DNA from 4 places in the Blautia sp. HCP3S3_D9 genome. Region 1 is predicted to be linked to each of the others. Evidence: riboswitches for the same ligand, from Rfam matches in the RefSeq annotation. Region 1 holds a riboswitch; each other region holds the start of a gene.

Evidence for each region. Region 1 has a riboswitch for thiamine pyrophosphate ahead of thiS (sulfur carrier protein ThiS). Riboswitches for the same ligand answer to the same signal wherever they lie in the genome.
Region 2: it holds a riboswitch for thiamine pyrophosphate, as region 1 does, so the genes downstream of both, thiM (hydroxyethylthiazole kinase) here and thiS (sulfur carrier protein ThiS) in region 1, are expected to answer to the same signal.
Region 3: it holds a riboswitch for thiamine pyrophosphate, as region 1 does, so the genes downstream of both, thiW (energy coupling factor transporter S component ThiW) here and thiS (sulfur carrier protein ThiS) in region 1, are expected to answer to the same signal.
Region 4: it holds a riboswitch for thiamine pyrophosphate, as region 1 does, so the genes downstream of both, thiC (phosphomethylpyrimidine synthase ThiC) here and thiS (sulfur carrier protein ThiS) in region 1, are expected to answer to the same signal.

What each region holds. Positions count from the first base shown of each region.
Region 1 is NZ_JBQHWS010000029.1:12,517-15,652, reverse strand. It holds gene ACTNES_RS07865 (NUDIX hydrolase) at 1-435, shown strand, start outside; gene ACTNES_RS07860 (VOC family protein) at 432-794, shown strand; gene ACTNES_RS07855 (TetR/AcrR family transcriptional regulator) at 865-1,476, shown strand; TPP riboswitch at 1,645-1,752, shown strand; gene thiS (sulfur carrier protein ThiS) at 1,906-2,100, shown strand; gene ACTNES_RS07845 (thiazole synthase) at 2,324-3,088, shown strand; gene thiH (2-iminoacetate synthase ThiH) at 3,105-3,136, shown strand, end outside.
Region 2 is NZ_JBQHWS010000095.1:9,076-12,211, reverse strand. It holds gene hpf (ribosome hibernation-promoting factor, HPF/YfiA family) at 291-818, shown strand; partial or broken gene ACTNES_RS15165 (hypothetical protein) at 798-854, opposite strand; gene ACTNES_RS15160 (DUF6783 domain-containing protein) at 831-1,022, shown strand; TPP riboswitch at 1,120-1,230, shown strand; gene thiM (hydroxyethylthiazole kinase) at 1,343-2,164, shown strand; gene thiE (thiamine phosphate synthase) at 2,151-2,795, shown strand; gene thiD (bifunctional hydroxymethylpyrimidine kinase/phosphomethylpyrimidine kinase) at 2,876-3,136, shown strand, end outside.
Region 3 is NZ_JBQHWS010000125.1:4,620-7,755, reverse strand. It holds gene ACTNES_RS17025 (DMT family transporter) at 1-833, opposite strand, end outside; TPP riboswitch at 1,048-1,151, shown strand; gene thiW (energy coupling factor transporter S component ThiW) at 1,268-1,855, shown strand; gene thiM (hydroxyethylthiazole kinase) at 1,785-2,561, shown strand; gene ACTNES_RS17010 (MATE family efflux transporter) at 2,647-3,136, opposite strand, start outside.
Region 4 is NZ_JBQHWS010000002.1:7,121-10,256, reverse strand. It holds gene thiC (phosphomethylpyrimidine synthase ThiC) at 87-1,397, opposite strand; TPP riboswitch at 1,733-1,841, opposite strand; gene ACTNES_RS00840 (fibronectin type III domain-containing protein) at 1,973-2,983, opposite strand.

The sequences.
Region 1 (3,136 bases):
AACAGATATCAGGTACTTATGCAGAAACGCGCCATGAATAAAGAATCATTCCCGGGAATGTTTGACACCTCATCAGCAGGCCACATTCAGGCCGGTGATGAGCCGCTGGAGTCAGCACTTCGCGAACTGCACGAAGAACTGGGAATTCAGGCGCAGCCCCAGGAACTGGAATTTGCCGGAAACTTCCGCATAGCATACGAAAAAGAATTTCACGGGAAAATGTTCCGCGATAATGAGATCGCTTTCGTATACATTTACAGCCAGCCTGTAGACGAAACAAAACTCATCCTGCAGAAAGAAGAACTGGAAACAGTAGAGTGGTTTGACCTTGAAGAAACATATGCAAGCTGTAAAAACCACGATCCGAAATTCTGCGCCCCAACAGGAGGAATGGAAGTCATCATGAGAAAACTGAGAGGAGCGACCGAAGAATGAGATTAAAAAATGTTCTGATCGTCGTAAAAGACATTGAGAAATCCTGCAAATTTTATCATGACCTGTTCGATCTTGACGTAGTTGTTAATAATGACGGCAACATGATCCTCACCGAGGGCCTGGTCTTACAGGACGAAACAATCTGGAAAAAATTCCTGGGAAAAGACGTGATCCCTGAAAATAATTCCTGCGAACTATACTTCGAGGAACATAACATAGAAGCATTTGCCGAAAAACTGGAAAAATTCTATCCGGAAACCAGATATGTAAACAAACTTCTCACCCATGAGTGGGGACAAAAAGCAATTCGATTCTATGATCCTGATGGAAATCTTATAGAAGTAAGAACGCCGATGTGATAAAGTTAGAATCGATTATATAGTAAGTAACACTATTAGAATAAAAATTTCTATATGTCAGAAGGCATAATTGACAACAAGGTTAGCATGTGCTAACATAACAACTGTTATGGAAGATGAGCGCAGAAAACAAACTGAACAAAAATTAATAAAATCCGGCAAAGAAGAATTCCTGAAAAAAGGCTACGCCAAAGCCAATCTCCGGGATATCTGTAAAAACGCAGGGGTCACGACCGGTGCATTTTACTTTTCATTTGAAAACAAAGGAGCATTGCTCTCAGCAATTTTAGCCCCGGTGATCACAGACTATGAAAAAATGTGCAGTACATTTGCACGAAGAGAAGAAGATGATCCGAATACTGCAGATGACAACGAACGGCAGATGATGGAATATCTGTCTGAGCATCGCACAGAAGCAATCATTCTGATGGAAAAATCAGCAGGCAGCCGATATGAGAAATTCCGGCCTCAGATCAGTCAGCAGATGCAGGCAGCATTTACCAGTTACTTCACTAAATTTATGGGCAGCACTCCTGATGCAGAACTTATCAGGATTTTTTTCAAAACTATTTACAGCATGGCACAGAACAGAGATACATTTATCGAAGAAGTTTTTGAGAAAAATATAGATATGATATTCGAATGCATATACAACTACGTTGCCATACAGGACAGAAATTAAAAGTTTGTTTTCATAGCAAAGCAACAACAAACAAAACAAGGACTTCGGTCAACTGAGTATATAGTTTATTGATTTACAAAAGGGGATTGATTTATATGATAACCAAAATAAGGAATAAAGAAAAATATTGAAAAAAGCTTGAAAATTATTTAAAAATTTTGTATAATACTTCGCAAATAGGGAGCTCAAATAGATGGGCTGAGAGTAGACTTGATTAGTCTTGACCTGGAACCTGATTTGGATAATGCCAACGTAGGGAAATAGGAAATACATGTCGTGAATGAATAGACTTGTGTATCGTGCTCTCTGTTTTTTATGTGAACTGGGGGCACCACTTTTCACAGAGCATTTCAGGCGCCGGACAACAGGAAAAGTATGTTGTTCGGCGCCTTTTTGTATACTTTCAGGGTGTTAGAAAGGAGTATATCCATGGTAAAGATTAACGGCGAGGCAAAAGAAATTGCCGGAAAAAATCTGCTGGAGTATCTGATAGAAAACGGATTTAATCCAGATCATCTGGTGGTAGAACGTAATTTAGAGATCATTCAGAAAGAGCAGTTTGGAAGCGTGACAATTCAGGATGAAGATGTGATCGAAGTCCTGCGATTTGTCGGAGGAGGTTGAAATTATTTTAATTGAACTAAGCAGTTATTCGGTTATGAGCAAGTAGCGAAACGGATGGTTTATCCGCTTGACAAGAAAATCTGGTTTATGTATTGCAAGATTTTCGAAAGAAAAACAGGAAAAATTATAAAATATCAGAGCAGCGGACTTAGGTTTTGGAAGAATGGTTTCCAACTTATGGTTGTCATGCTTATGGAATATGACTAAAAAAGAGGAGAACACAATGGAAGATAAATTTGTATTAGGCGGAAAAGAATTTAAGAGTCGATTTATTCTGGGGTCAGGAAAATATAATCTGAATCTGATCAAGGCAGCAGTTGAACAGGGGGGTGCAGAGATCATCACCCTTGCACTTCGACGTGCAAATACTCAGGAAAAGGATAATATCCTGGATTTCATCCCGAAAGGAGTCACACTTCTTCCAAATACATCCGGTGCGAGAAATGCCGAAGAAGCTGTCAGAATCGCAAGGCTGAGCAGAGCCATGGGATGCGGAGATTTTGTAAAAATAGAAATTATGCGTGATGCAAAATATCTTTTTCCGGATAATTATGAGACAGTCAAAGCAACAGAAATTCTGGCAAAGGAAGGCTTCGTTGTGTTGCCATATATGAATCCGGATCTGAATGTGGCAAGAGATCTTCAGAATGCCGGAGCAGCAGCGGTTATGCCATTGGCTGCACCGATCGGAAGCAATAAAGGACTGGCAACAAAAGCCATGATTCAGGTACTGATCGATGAGATTGACCTGCCGATCATTGTAGACGCAGGAATCGGAAAACCATCACAGGCATGCGAAGCTATGGAAATGGGAGCAGCAGCAATCATGGCAAATACAGCAATCGCCACAGCTGGAGATGTACCGGAAATGGCAGCAGCATTTAAACTGGCCATCGAAGCAGGTCGAAAAGCTTACCTTACTGGAATGGGAAGAGTACTTGCCAGAGGTGGAAGTGCATCTGACCCGCTGACTGGATTTTTACGTTAAGGGGGAAGCTGAAATCATGAATGAGGAAAATCAGGTATATTTTGTAGA
Region 2 (3,136 bases), on a different contig from region 1:
ACTCGAAGTTCATTACTTTGATTATGAGTAGAGGCTTAATGTCTGAATCAGTGATAAAAATTTTACTGTTCACTGATAATATCCCGCGCGGTGAACGTAAAAAATGCATCTGGCAATGAGATACAGGATAATAGACTACTGAATAGTTGCCAAATTTCGACATAATAGGACAAGAATTCCTCTTCTATTCCTGAAGTAAACAGAAAAAATGTGAAATTTTAATAAAATAGTGTTAAAATTCAAAAAGGTGTGTTATAATAGATTCATCAAACAGCAAAGGGGATGGAAGCATGAAATTTATCATCAGCGGAAAGAATATTACAGTTACAGAAGGTCTTAAGACAGCGGTCCAGGACAAGCTCAGTAAACTGGAAAGGTATTTCACTCCTGACACCGAAGTTGTAGTAACTTTAAGTGTTGAAAAAGAAAGACAGAAAATCGAAGTAACAATCCCTGTAAAAGGAAACATTATCCGTTCCGAACAGGTAAGCAATGACATGTATGTATCAATCGATCTGGTTGAAGAAGTCATTGAACGTCAGCTTCGCAAGTACAAAAATAAAATTGTAGACAAACAGCAGGCAGCTGCAAACTTCCAGAAAGCATATCTGGATAAAGATTATGATGAAGATGAAGATGTTAAGATCATCCGTACCAAGAAATTCGGGATTAAACCAATGTATCCGGAAGATGCATGCGTACAGATGGAACTTCTTGGACATAACTTCTTTGTATTCTATAATGCAGAGACCGAGCAGGTAAACGTAGTCTACAAACGTAAAGGTAATACTTACGGTTTAATTGAACCAGAATTCTAATACGACAACCGAATTCGGACAAAATACACCGTAAAGTGGGGTGTGCAGATTGTGGGAATGATTTTTCAAATACGCTCTAGAACACGCTCTAAACCTTATCAGAACATAAAAGGCCATAAGAAAAGTTTTCATAACAACAACAAAAGAACTTCCGTGCGGAATAAAAAAACTTCTGCACGGAAGTTTTTTTATGTCAAAAAATAAATTGAGAGCAGATTAAAATTCTTTTTACGTTATAAAAAACTTGCCAAAATCTGAATATTATGTATAATAAAGAAGAAAAGAGTAATGAACAACAAAATAATGAACAACAGGGAGCTTGCGTATCAAGCAGGCTGAGAGTGGGATGAATGCCCAGACCTGCAAACCTGATTTGGATAATGCCAACGTAGGGAATGGATACGTAAGTATAAATACAAACGTGAATTTGAGCAGATATATCAAACAGGTATATTTGTTTTTTTATGCCGTTTTTCCGAAGTCTTTCAGGTGTCATTAAAAACGACGAAAAGGAGATAAGAATTATGCTGGGTACATGTTTACAGAATGTCAGAGAAAGAGAACCTCTTGTCCACAATATCACTAATTATGTCACAGTAAATGATGTGGCAAATGTAATCCTTGCGAGCGGGGCAAGCCCGATCATGTCAGATGAGCCGCAGGATGTAGAGGAAATTACAGCAATCTGCGGAGGGCTGAATATCAATATCGGAACTCTGAATGTGAGAACAATCGAAGGAATGCTGAAAGCAGGGCATAAGGCTAATGAATTGGGACATGTAGTTCTGCTGGATCCAGTTGGTGCCGGAGCAAGTTCTCTTCGAACAAATACAGCAGTGAAGCTGATGCAGGAGTTAAAGCTTAATGTGATCCGTGGAAATATTTCAGAAGTTAAGACACTGGCAGCAGGAAGTGGTACAACCAAGGGCGTTGATGCAGATGTAGCTGACGCAGTGTCAGAAGAGAATCTGGATGAAGCAGTTGCATTTGCAAAGAAATTTGCAGAGAAATCAGGAAGCATTGTTGCCATAACAGGAGCGATCGACCTTGTCAGTGACGGAGAGAAATGCTATGTGATCCGTAATGGCCGTCCGGAAATGGGAAGGATCACAGGAACAGGATGCCAGTTATCCGGTCTTATGACAGCATATCTTGTCGCAAACCCAGAACAGAAGTTAGAAGCAGCAGCTGCAGCAGTCGGCGCAATGGGACTTGCAGGAGAAATCGGATGGAGTTATATGCAGAAAGGTGACGGCAATTCTACTTACAGAAACAGGATCATTGATGCAATTTATAATATGACAAAAGAACAGTTAGATGAGGGTGCGAAATATGAAGTGCGATAAGAAAGATTTACTGCTTTATGCAGTGACAGACAGAAGTTGGTTAAATGGTGAAACTCTTTACAGTCAGGTTGAGAAAGCACTGGAGGGTGGAGCAACATTTGTACAGCTTCGTGAGAAACATCTGGATCATGAGACTTTTCTTAAAGAGGCAAAGGAACTGAAAGAACTTTGTGCGAAATATCAGGTTCCGTTTGTGCTGGATGATGATGTGGAACTTGCACTGGAAGTTGGTGCAGACGGTGTTCATGTAGGACAGAGTGATATGGAAGCCGGAGATGTCCGTGCAAAACTTGGAAAAGATAAGATTGTCGGAGTATCTGCCCAGACTGTAGAACAGGCACTTCTCGCTCAGGAACGCGGTGCAGATTATCTGGGGGTAGGTGCAGTATTTCCAACCAGTTCCAAGGATGATGCAGTGGAAGTAGATCACGAAACAGTGAAAGCTATCTGTGAAGCAGTGGATATTCCGGTCATTGCGATCGGTGGTATTTCAAAAGATAACGTACAGGAATTGGCAGGATGTGGACTTTGTGGAATTGCAGTTATCTGTGCTATTTTTGCGAAGCCGGACATAAAAAAAGCAGCAGAAGAGCTGAAAGAAGCTACCGCGAAAATGGTGGAAGCATGTTAGCATAAATTTTCTACGTACAGTGGATGGGATGAAAACAGTAATGCTATTTGTAGAGAGATGAAAAGAGGAGTAAACAGAAAATGAAAACAGCAGTAACGATTGCAGGAAGTGATTCCAGCGGTGGAGCAGGGATCCAGGCAGATATTAAGACAATGCTTGCAAACGGCGTTTATGCCATGAGTGCGATTACGGCACTGACAGCACAGAATACCACAGGGGTGACGGCGATCATGGAAGTGACATCGGAGTTTCTGGGAGAGGAACTGGACAATATTTTTACAGATATTTATCCGGACGCAGTAAAGATCGGAATGGTATCTTCTGGTGTTTTGATCGAGAAG
Region 3 (3,136 bases), on a different contig from region 1:
CCCAATGATGCCAGAATAATCAGCACATATCCTGTAAAGCTGTACGTATCCGGAATCTCTCCAAACAAGATAAATCCCAGCATCGTAGCAAAAATAATCTGCGAGTAATCAAAGATGGAAATCTTCCCTGCAGGTGCATAGGTGTATGCAGCCGTAATCGTAAACTGTCCGCCCGCTGCGAATAATCCTGCCATCAGCAATGTCACAAGCTGCTTCATACTCATGGGTGTGAAATGGAACAACATCCAGGGTACAACCGACAAGCAGGAGAAAAATGAAAAATAAAACACGATAACTGGTCCCTTCACTCCGTGAGTTCCCAGTACACGCACCATCGTATACGCAATTCCTGCTCCCAGTCCACCGCAGACTCCGATCAGTGCCGGAACAAGTGCCGCATTCTGAAATCCCGGTTTCACTACAAATAAACATCCGATAAACGCCAGCGCAACACACGCTGCCTGTGCCGGTCTGATCTTTTCCTTTAACAAAAGGAATGAAAAAATAATCGCAAAAAACGGAGATAACTTATTCAGGATCGATGCATCTGCCACCAACAGATGGTCAATGGCATAAAAGTTACACAGAATCCCCAGTGTCCCGCACACACAACGCAGGATCAGCGGTCCCCAGTATTTCTTATCCACCTTCGGCACTGTACGATTCTTACGGAGAATTATCGCTGCAAACACCGCCGCCACCAGATTCCGGAAGAAACTCTTCTCCACAGACGGCAGATCACCTGCCAGACGCACACTCACATTCATACAAGCAAAGAAAAACGCCGACAGGATGATCATTATCATACCCTTTATGTAATTTTCCTGTTTCATCAGATTTAACCTGCCTTTCTGTCCATGCAGACAGCTTCTTTTTCATAATATGCTGTCTGTCATCTACCTGTTAATCATAGCACGGACAATCGTTTTAGTACAAATAGATTTTTTATTCCAGCAACACTCTAAAAGGGGTTGCTGACCTGATTTTACATCCCATTGACTTTTCCAGATGCTTGTGTTACTCTAACACAAGAAAAATCTGCATATAGATGATAACAACGGGAGCCTGTGAGACAGGCTGAGAGGAAGATTGATCTTCGACCGCACCTGATATGGATAATGCCAGCGTAGGGACTGTATTTGTATATTAAAATCTGCCAGTGTGTTATTCCGGCAGATTTTTTTTTGCAGGATTTTATCTGTTTCCTGCACAACTGATAATGTCTGCTTCGGCAGACCAAATCTTCATTTCAAGGAGGTTCATTATTATGAACACAGACAGATCAAAAACACTCAGAATGGTCATGCTCGCCATGATGGTTGCCATCGGCGTTGTCATCTCACCTATTCTGAGAATCGAGGGTATGTGCCCTACTGCACACCTGATAAACATCGTCTGTTCCGTACTTCTGGGACCGTGGTATTCACTTCTTTGTGCCACTCTCATCGGAATCATCCGCATGATGTTTATGGGTATCCCGCCACTTGCACTGACAGGTGCCGTATTCGGCGCATTTTTATCAGGCGTTTTCTACCGCGCTTCTCATGGAAAGATTATCTGCGCAGTGATCGGTGAAATCTTCGGAACCGGTATCATCGGCTCTCTGGTTTCCTATCCTGTAATGGCATTTCTTATGGGCAGAAGCGGACTGAACGCATTTTTCTATACACCAATGTTTCTGGCAGCAACCTGCATGGGCGGCACCATTGCCTATTTCTTCCTGAAAGCATTAAGTCACGCAGGAATGCTTGCCAAATTTCAACAAAGCCTTGGAGCAAAAGTATATGATCGTAAATCAGACAAATCCCAGACAATTAACCAGAGCAGCACAGCCGCTGATTCATTGCATCACTAATCCGATTTCTATTCATGACTGTGCGAATATTATTCTGGCGGCCGGAGGCCGCCCGATCATGGCAGAACATCCGGCAGAAGTAGCTGAAATCACCAGAAGCTCTCATGCACTGGCACTGAATCTTGGAAATATCACCGATGCGCGTATGAAATCCATGCCGGAATCTCTGAAAACTGCTGCCAGTCTCCATATCCCTGTTATGCTTGATCTGGTAGGAACCGCCTGCAGCAATCTGCGTTACGAATTCGCGCAAAATCTTATGAACATCCACATGCCCGAACTCCTTAAAGGAAATATGTCTGAACTTCTTGCCATGTCCGGACAGACCTCACATGCAATCGGAATTGACGCAGGCGTACAGGATGTACTTACAGATGCCAATCGTTCCCATCTGAAAGAACTTTTCCAGGAAAAAGCTTCCCGGTGGAATACCACACTTCTTATCACAGGCAAGGAAGATATGATCGTCTCTGCCAATAAGTGTGAATTTATTACAAACGGCACTCCTGCCATGTCACAGATTACAGGAACCGGATGTATGCTTGGAATGATCTGTGCCACCTATCTGGCAGTTACAGACCCATTTACAGCTGCCGTCTCAGCAGCCAGAGAATTTGGCACAGCAGGAGAAAGAGCAGAGAAAAACAGCTCCGGCCCCGGAAGCTTCCAGACAGAGCTGTTCGATCAATTTTACAATCTTTTATAATCTACAGTTTATCAATAATTTTTTACAAAAAAGTTCCCGTCAGACAATATGGATAAATTTCTTCCATATCATCTGCGGGAACTTTTTATACTATTTCCGCACTGCGCATCTTTCCCAGTTCTCGTCTCGCAAACACAATTGCCAACACAAATGCCGCCGCATCTGCAATCGGTCCTGCATACATCACTCCATCAATTCCCATAAACAATGGGAAGATAATAATCAATGGCAGAAGAAAAATCACCTGTCGTGTCAGAGACATTACAATACCCAGCTTCGCCATACCGATAGAGGTAAAGAAACCGGAAGACACCGGCTGGATCCCATTTGCAAAAGTCATAAACATAAATATTTTCAGATAGTGTTCTGCAAACTGGAAATACAGATTACTTCCTGTTCCGAAGATACCCACGATCTGGTGTGGAAATATCTGGAAACAGAAAAAGAATATCGTTGCAATTACTGTACAGGCAGTTACAGAATAACGGTATGCCTGTCTTACTCTGTCATATTTCTTTGCTCCGTAGTTAAATCCCCAGATTGGCTGACTGCCCTGAGAAATACCAATACAGATT
Region 4 (3,136 bases), on a different contig from region 1:
ATTCAGTATTGTTTCATATATTTTCATCAGATAATATAATTCCTGATGATTCAAAATGTAAACAATAATCAGAACTATTCATCGTATTATTCATCAAAAATAGTAACAATCTCACCATCCAGAATACGGTTTGTATTCTTAACAGCGCAGAAATTACCGCACATACTGCAGGTATCTTCTTTTTCAGGTTTTGCTTCTGCACGGTAGCGTCTTGCCTTTTCCGGATCCATGCTGAGTTTGAACATTTCTTCCCAGTCAAGACGTTTTCTCGCTTCACTCATCTTATAATCCCAGTCAGCAGCGCCAGGAATTCCCTTGGCAATATCAGCAGCATGAGCAGCAATCTTTGCAGCTATAATTCCCTCTTTTACATCAGCTGCATTCGGCAGGCGAAGATGTTCGGCAGGTGTTACATAGCACAGAAAAGCAGCACCGGAATAGGCAGCAATTGCACCTCCAATTGCGGAAGTGATGTGGTCATATCCTGGAGCAACATCCGTTACAAGAGGTCCAAGTACATAGAAAGGAGCACCATGACACAGTGTTTTCTGAATTTCCATATTAGCAGCGATCTGATTCATCGGCATATGTCCAGGACCTTCGATCATAACCTGAACATCTTTTTCCCATGCGCGTTTAGTGAGCTCGCCCAGAGTGATCAGTTCTTCAATCTGTGCAGTATCTGTAGCGTCTGCCAGGCATCCCGGACGGCATGCATCACCCAGACTTAAAGTAATATCATACTCTCTGCAAATGTCCAGAATTTCATCAAAATGCTCATAGAACGGGTTCTCCTGTCCGGTCATTTCCATCCATGCAAACATGATAGAACCACCTCTGGAAACAATGTTCATGAGACGCTTATTTTGTTTAAAACGTGCTGCAGTTGCACGGTTCATACCGCAGTGAATAGTCATAAAATCAACACCATCTTCTGCATGCATACGTACAATATCAATCCATTCTTCAGAAGTGATTTTGCCAAGTGCTTTGTGATAATAGACTACTGCATCATAGATTGGAACTGTACCGATCATCGCAGGACATTCGGAAGTAAGCTTGCGGCGGAAACTTCTGGTATCGCCGTAAGAACTGAGATCCATGATCGCTTCTGCACCCATTTCCACTGCAGAATGTACCTTTTCATATTCCATATCAACGTCTTTCCAGTCTCTGGAAACACCTAAATTTACATTGATTTTTGTTGTCAGTTTTGCACCGACTCCACTTGGACTGATGCATTTATGATTCTTATTACAGGGAATGATAACCTGTCCTTTTGCGATCAGTTTTCTTAATTCATCCACATCAAAATGCTCTTTTTCTGCTACGATCTCCATCTGTGGTGTAATGATTCCGTGACGCGCTGCGTCCATCTGTGTTGTGTAATGTGTCATTTTTTCCTCCTTGCCCTGCACTGTGGGCTGCTGTTGCTGTACACATTTAGCCATTACAAAATGCTGGTACAGTAACGCGAAATGAACTGCGCCTCCTGCATATAGCAGGGACTTGCACCTGCGCATATTCGTAAGTTCTTAAGTAAACTACTGGATTAACAGAGAGTGGTGCCCCCGGTCTGTATGATTAAGAAAGGGGAGCCCGGATCAGAGAAGGATTGATGAGATCAGAGAGGGTTAAACTCCTCGATCCAGTAAGAAATATATACGATATCTTCTGGAAATTTTCGAATAAAAAAGGAAAAACTGCAATACGCCAACAAGCATATTGCAGTCCGGAAGAACTATAACTTTCCCTACGTTGGCATTATCCAAATCAGGTTATGGGTTAAAGCAATACAGCTTACTCTCAGCCTGTTTACACAAGCTCCCCTTGTCTTAATTGTCCACATTGTAACACTCTGATGTGAGAAAGTCAATATGTAAATCAGTTTTTGAATTGATGTAGCAATAGTATTTACTGTGCATGGAGTGAACAGTAATTCAATAGTTATTAGTGAAAAAAAACTGTCATTTTAACGCCCTGTGAGGGACATTGTATAGGCATTTGATGCAGAGGTCCAGGTTTTTCCATTGACTTTTTTGTTTGCGATAACTTTGATTCCGTACTTGACGTTTTTGGTCATGTTGGTAAGGGTAAATGAGGCAGCTGTTGTTGTTCTTACTTTCTTGTAGGAACTGGAGTTTGGATATTTCACGTAAACAGAGTAGTTGTTTGCACCTGCGACTTTGTTCCATTTTACGCTCATAGTACTGCTGGTATTTCCGGCTTTTTTTAGAACGATTCCCATGGAAATATATCGGGTAGTCGGGGTTGTGGTTACGTAGCGTTTGTTATTCAGGAGAAGATAAGGATAAATCTTTACCTGATAAAAGGTGTTTTTGTTTAACGGTAGGGTAAAGGATGGTCTGGTATAGTATTTGGTGATAAGTTTGTGGGCGGCAGAACTCTGATATATAACTTTATAACCTGAGATAGAGTTTGCCGGGTTTACAGTGTTCATGTTAAAGGTATAACCGCCTGTGGATGCGTAAGAGGTTTTGACAGTTACGCTGGAGTAAAGGGTTGTGCATCCGGCGATGCGTGATGAAATCGCTGTTCCGGATGAGGTTAAAGCTGTGATCCTTACTTTGTAGGCTGTGCCGGCTTTTAACTTATTGATCTTTGCTTTATTGCGGCTGTTGTCAAAGTAGCCGAGCAGTTTGTAGGAACCGGAGCTGAAAGGGCTGATGCTGATCGCATATTTCGCAGCATTTGTGACCGGATTCCACTGGACAGTTACAGAATTCTCAGAAGCGGCAATCTGTTTGATACCTGAATCAGAGGTAAGGTAAGAAACACCAGCAGCCTGGGCATTGGAATCATCGACAGAAGGAATATCCGTTTGCTCCGGAGATAATTCAGCAGACTGTTCGACAGGCATAAGCTGAGCAGTTGCTGCAAAAGCTGTAGCTGCGGTTGAAAACGTAAGAACTGCACTGAGAGCGATGCTTACAAAAAACTTTTTAAAACTTCTTGCTTTCATAGTAAAAACCTCCTTTTGAAGCTGAAAAACAAAGGCTGAGATTGTTTTGCAGCTAGTACGCCGAAGCGTGTCTGAACAGTTTTAAATATAATAAAAAAGCTTCGTTGATGTTGCTGTTATTGTAACATAGCGAAGCTTTTTTTCTGTAATCGT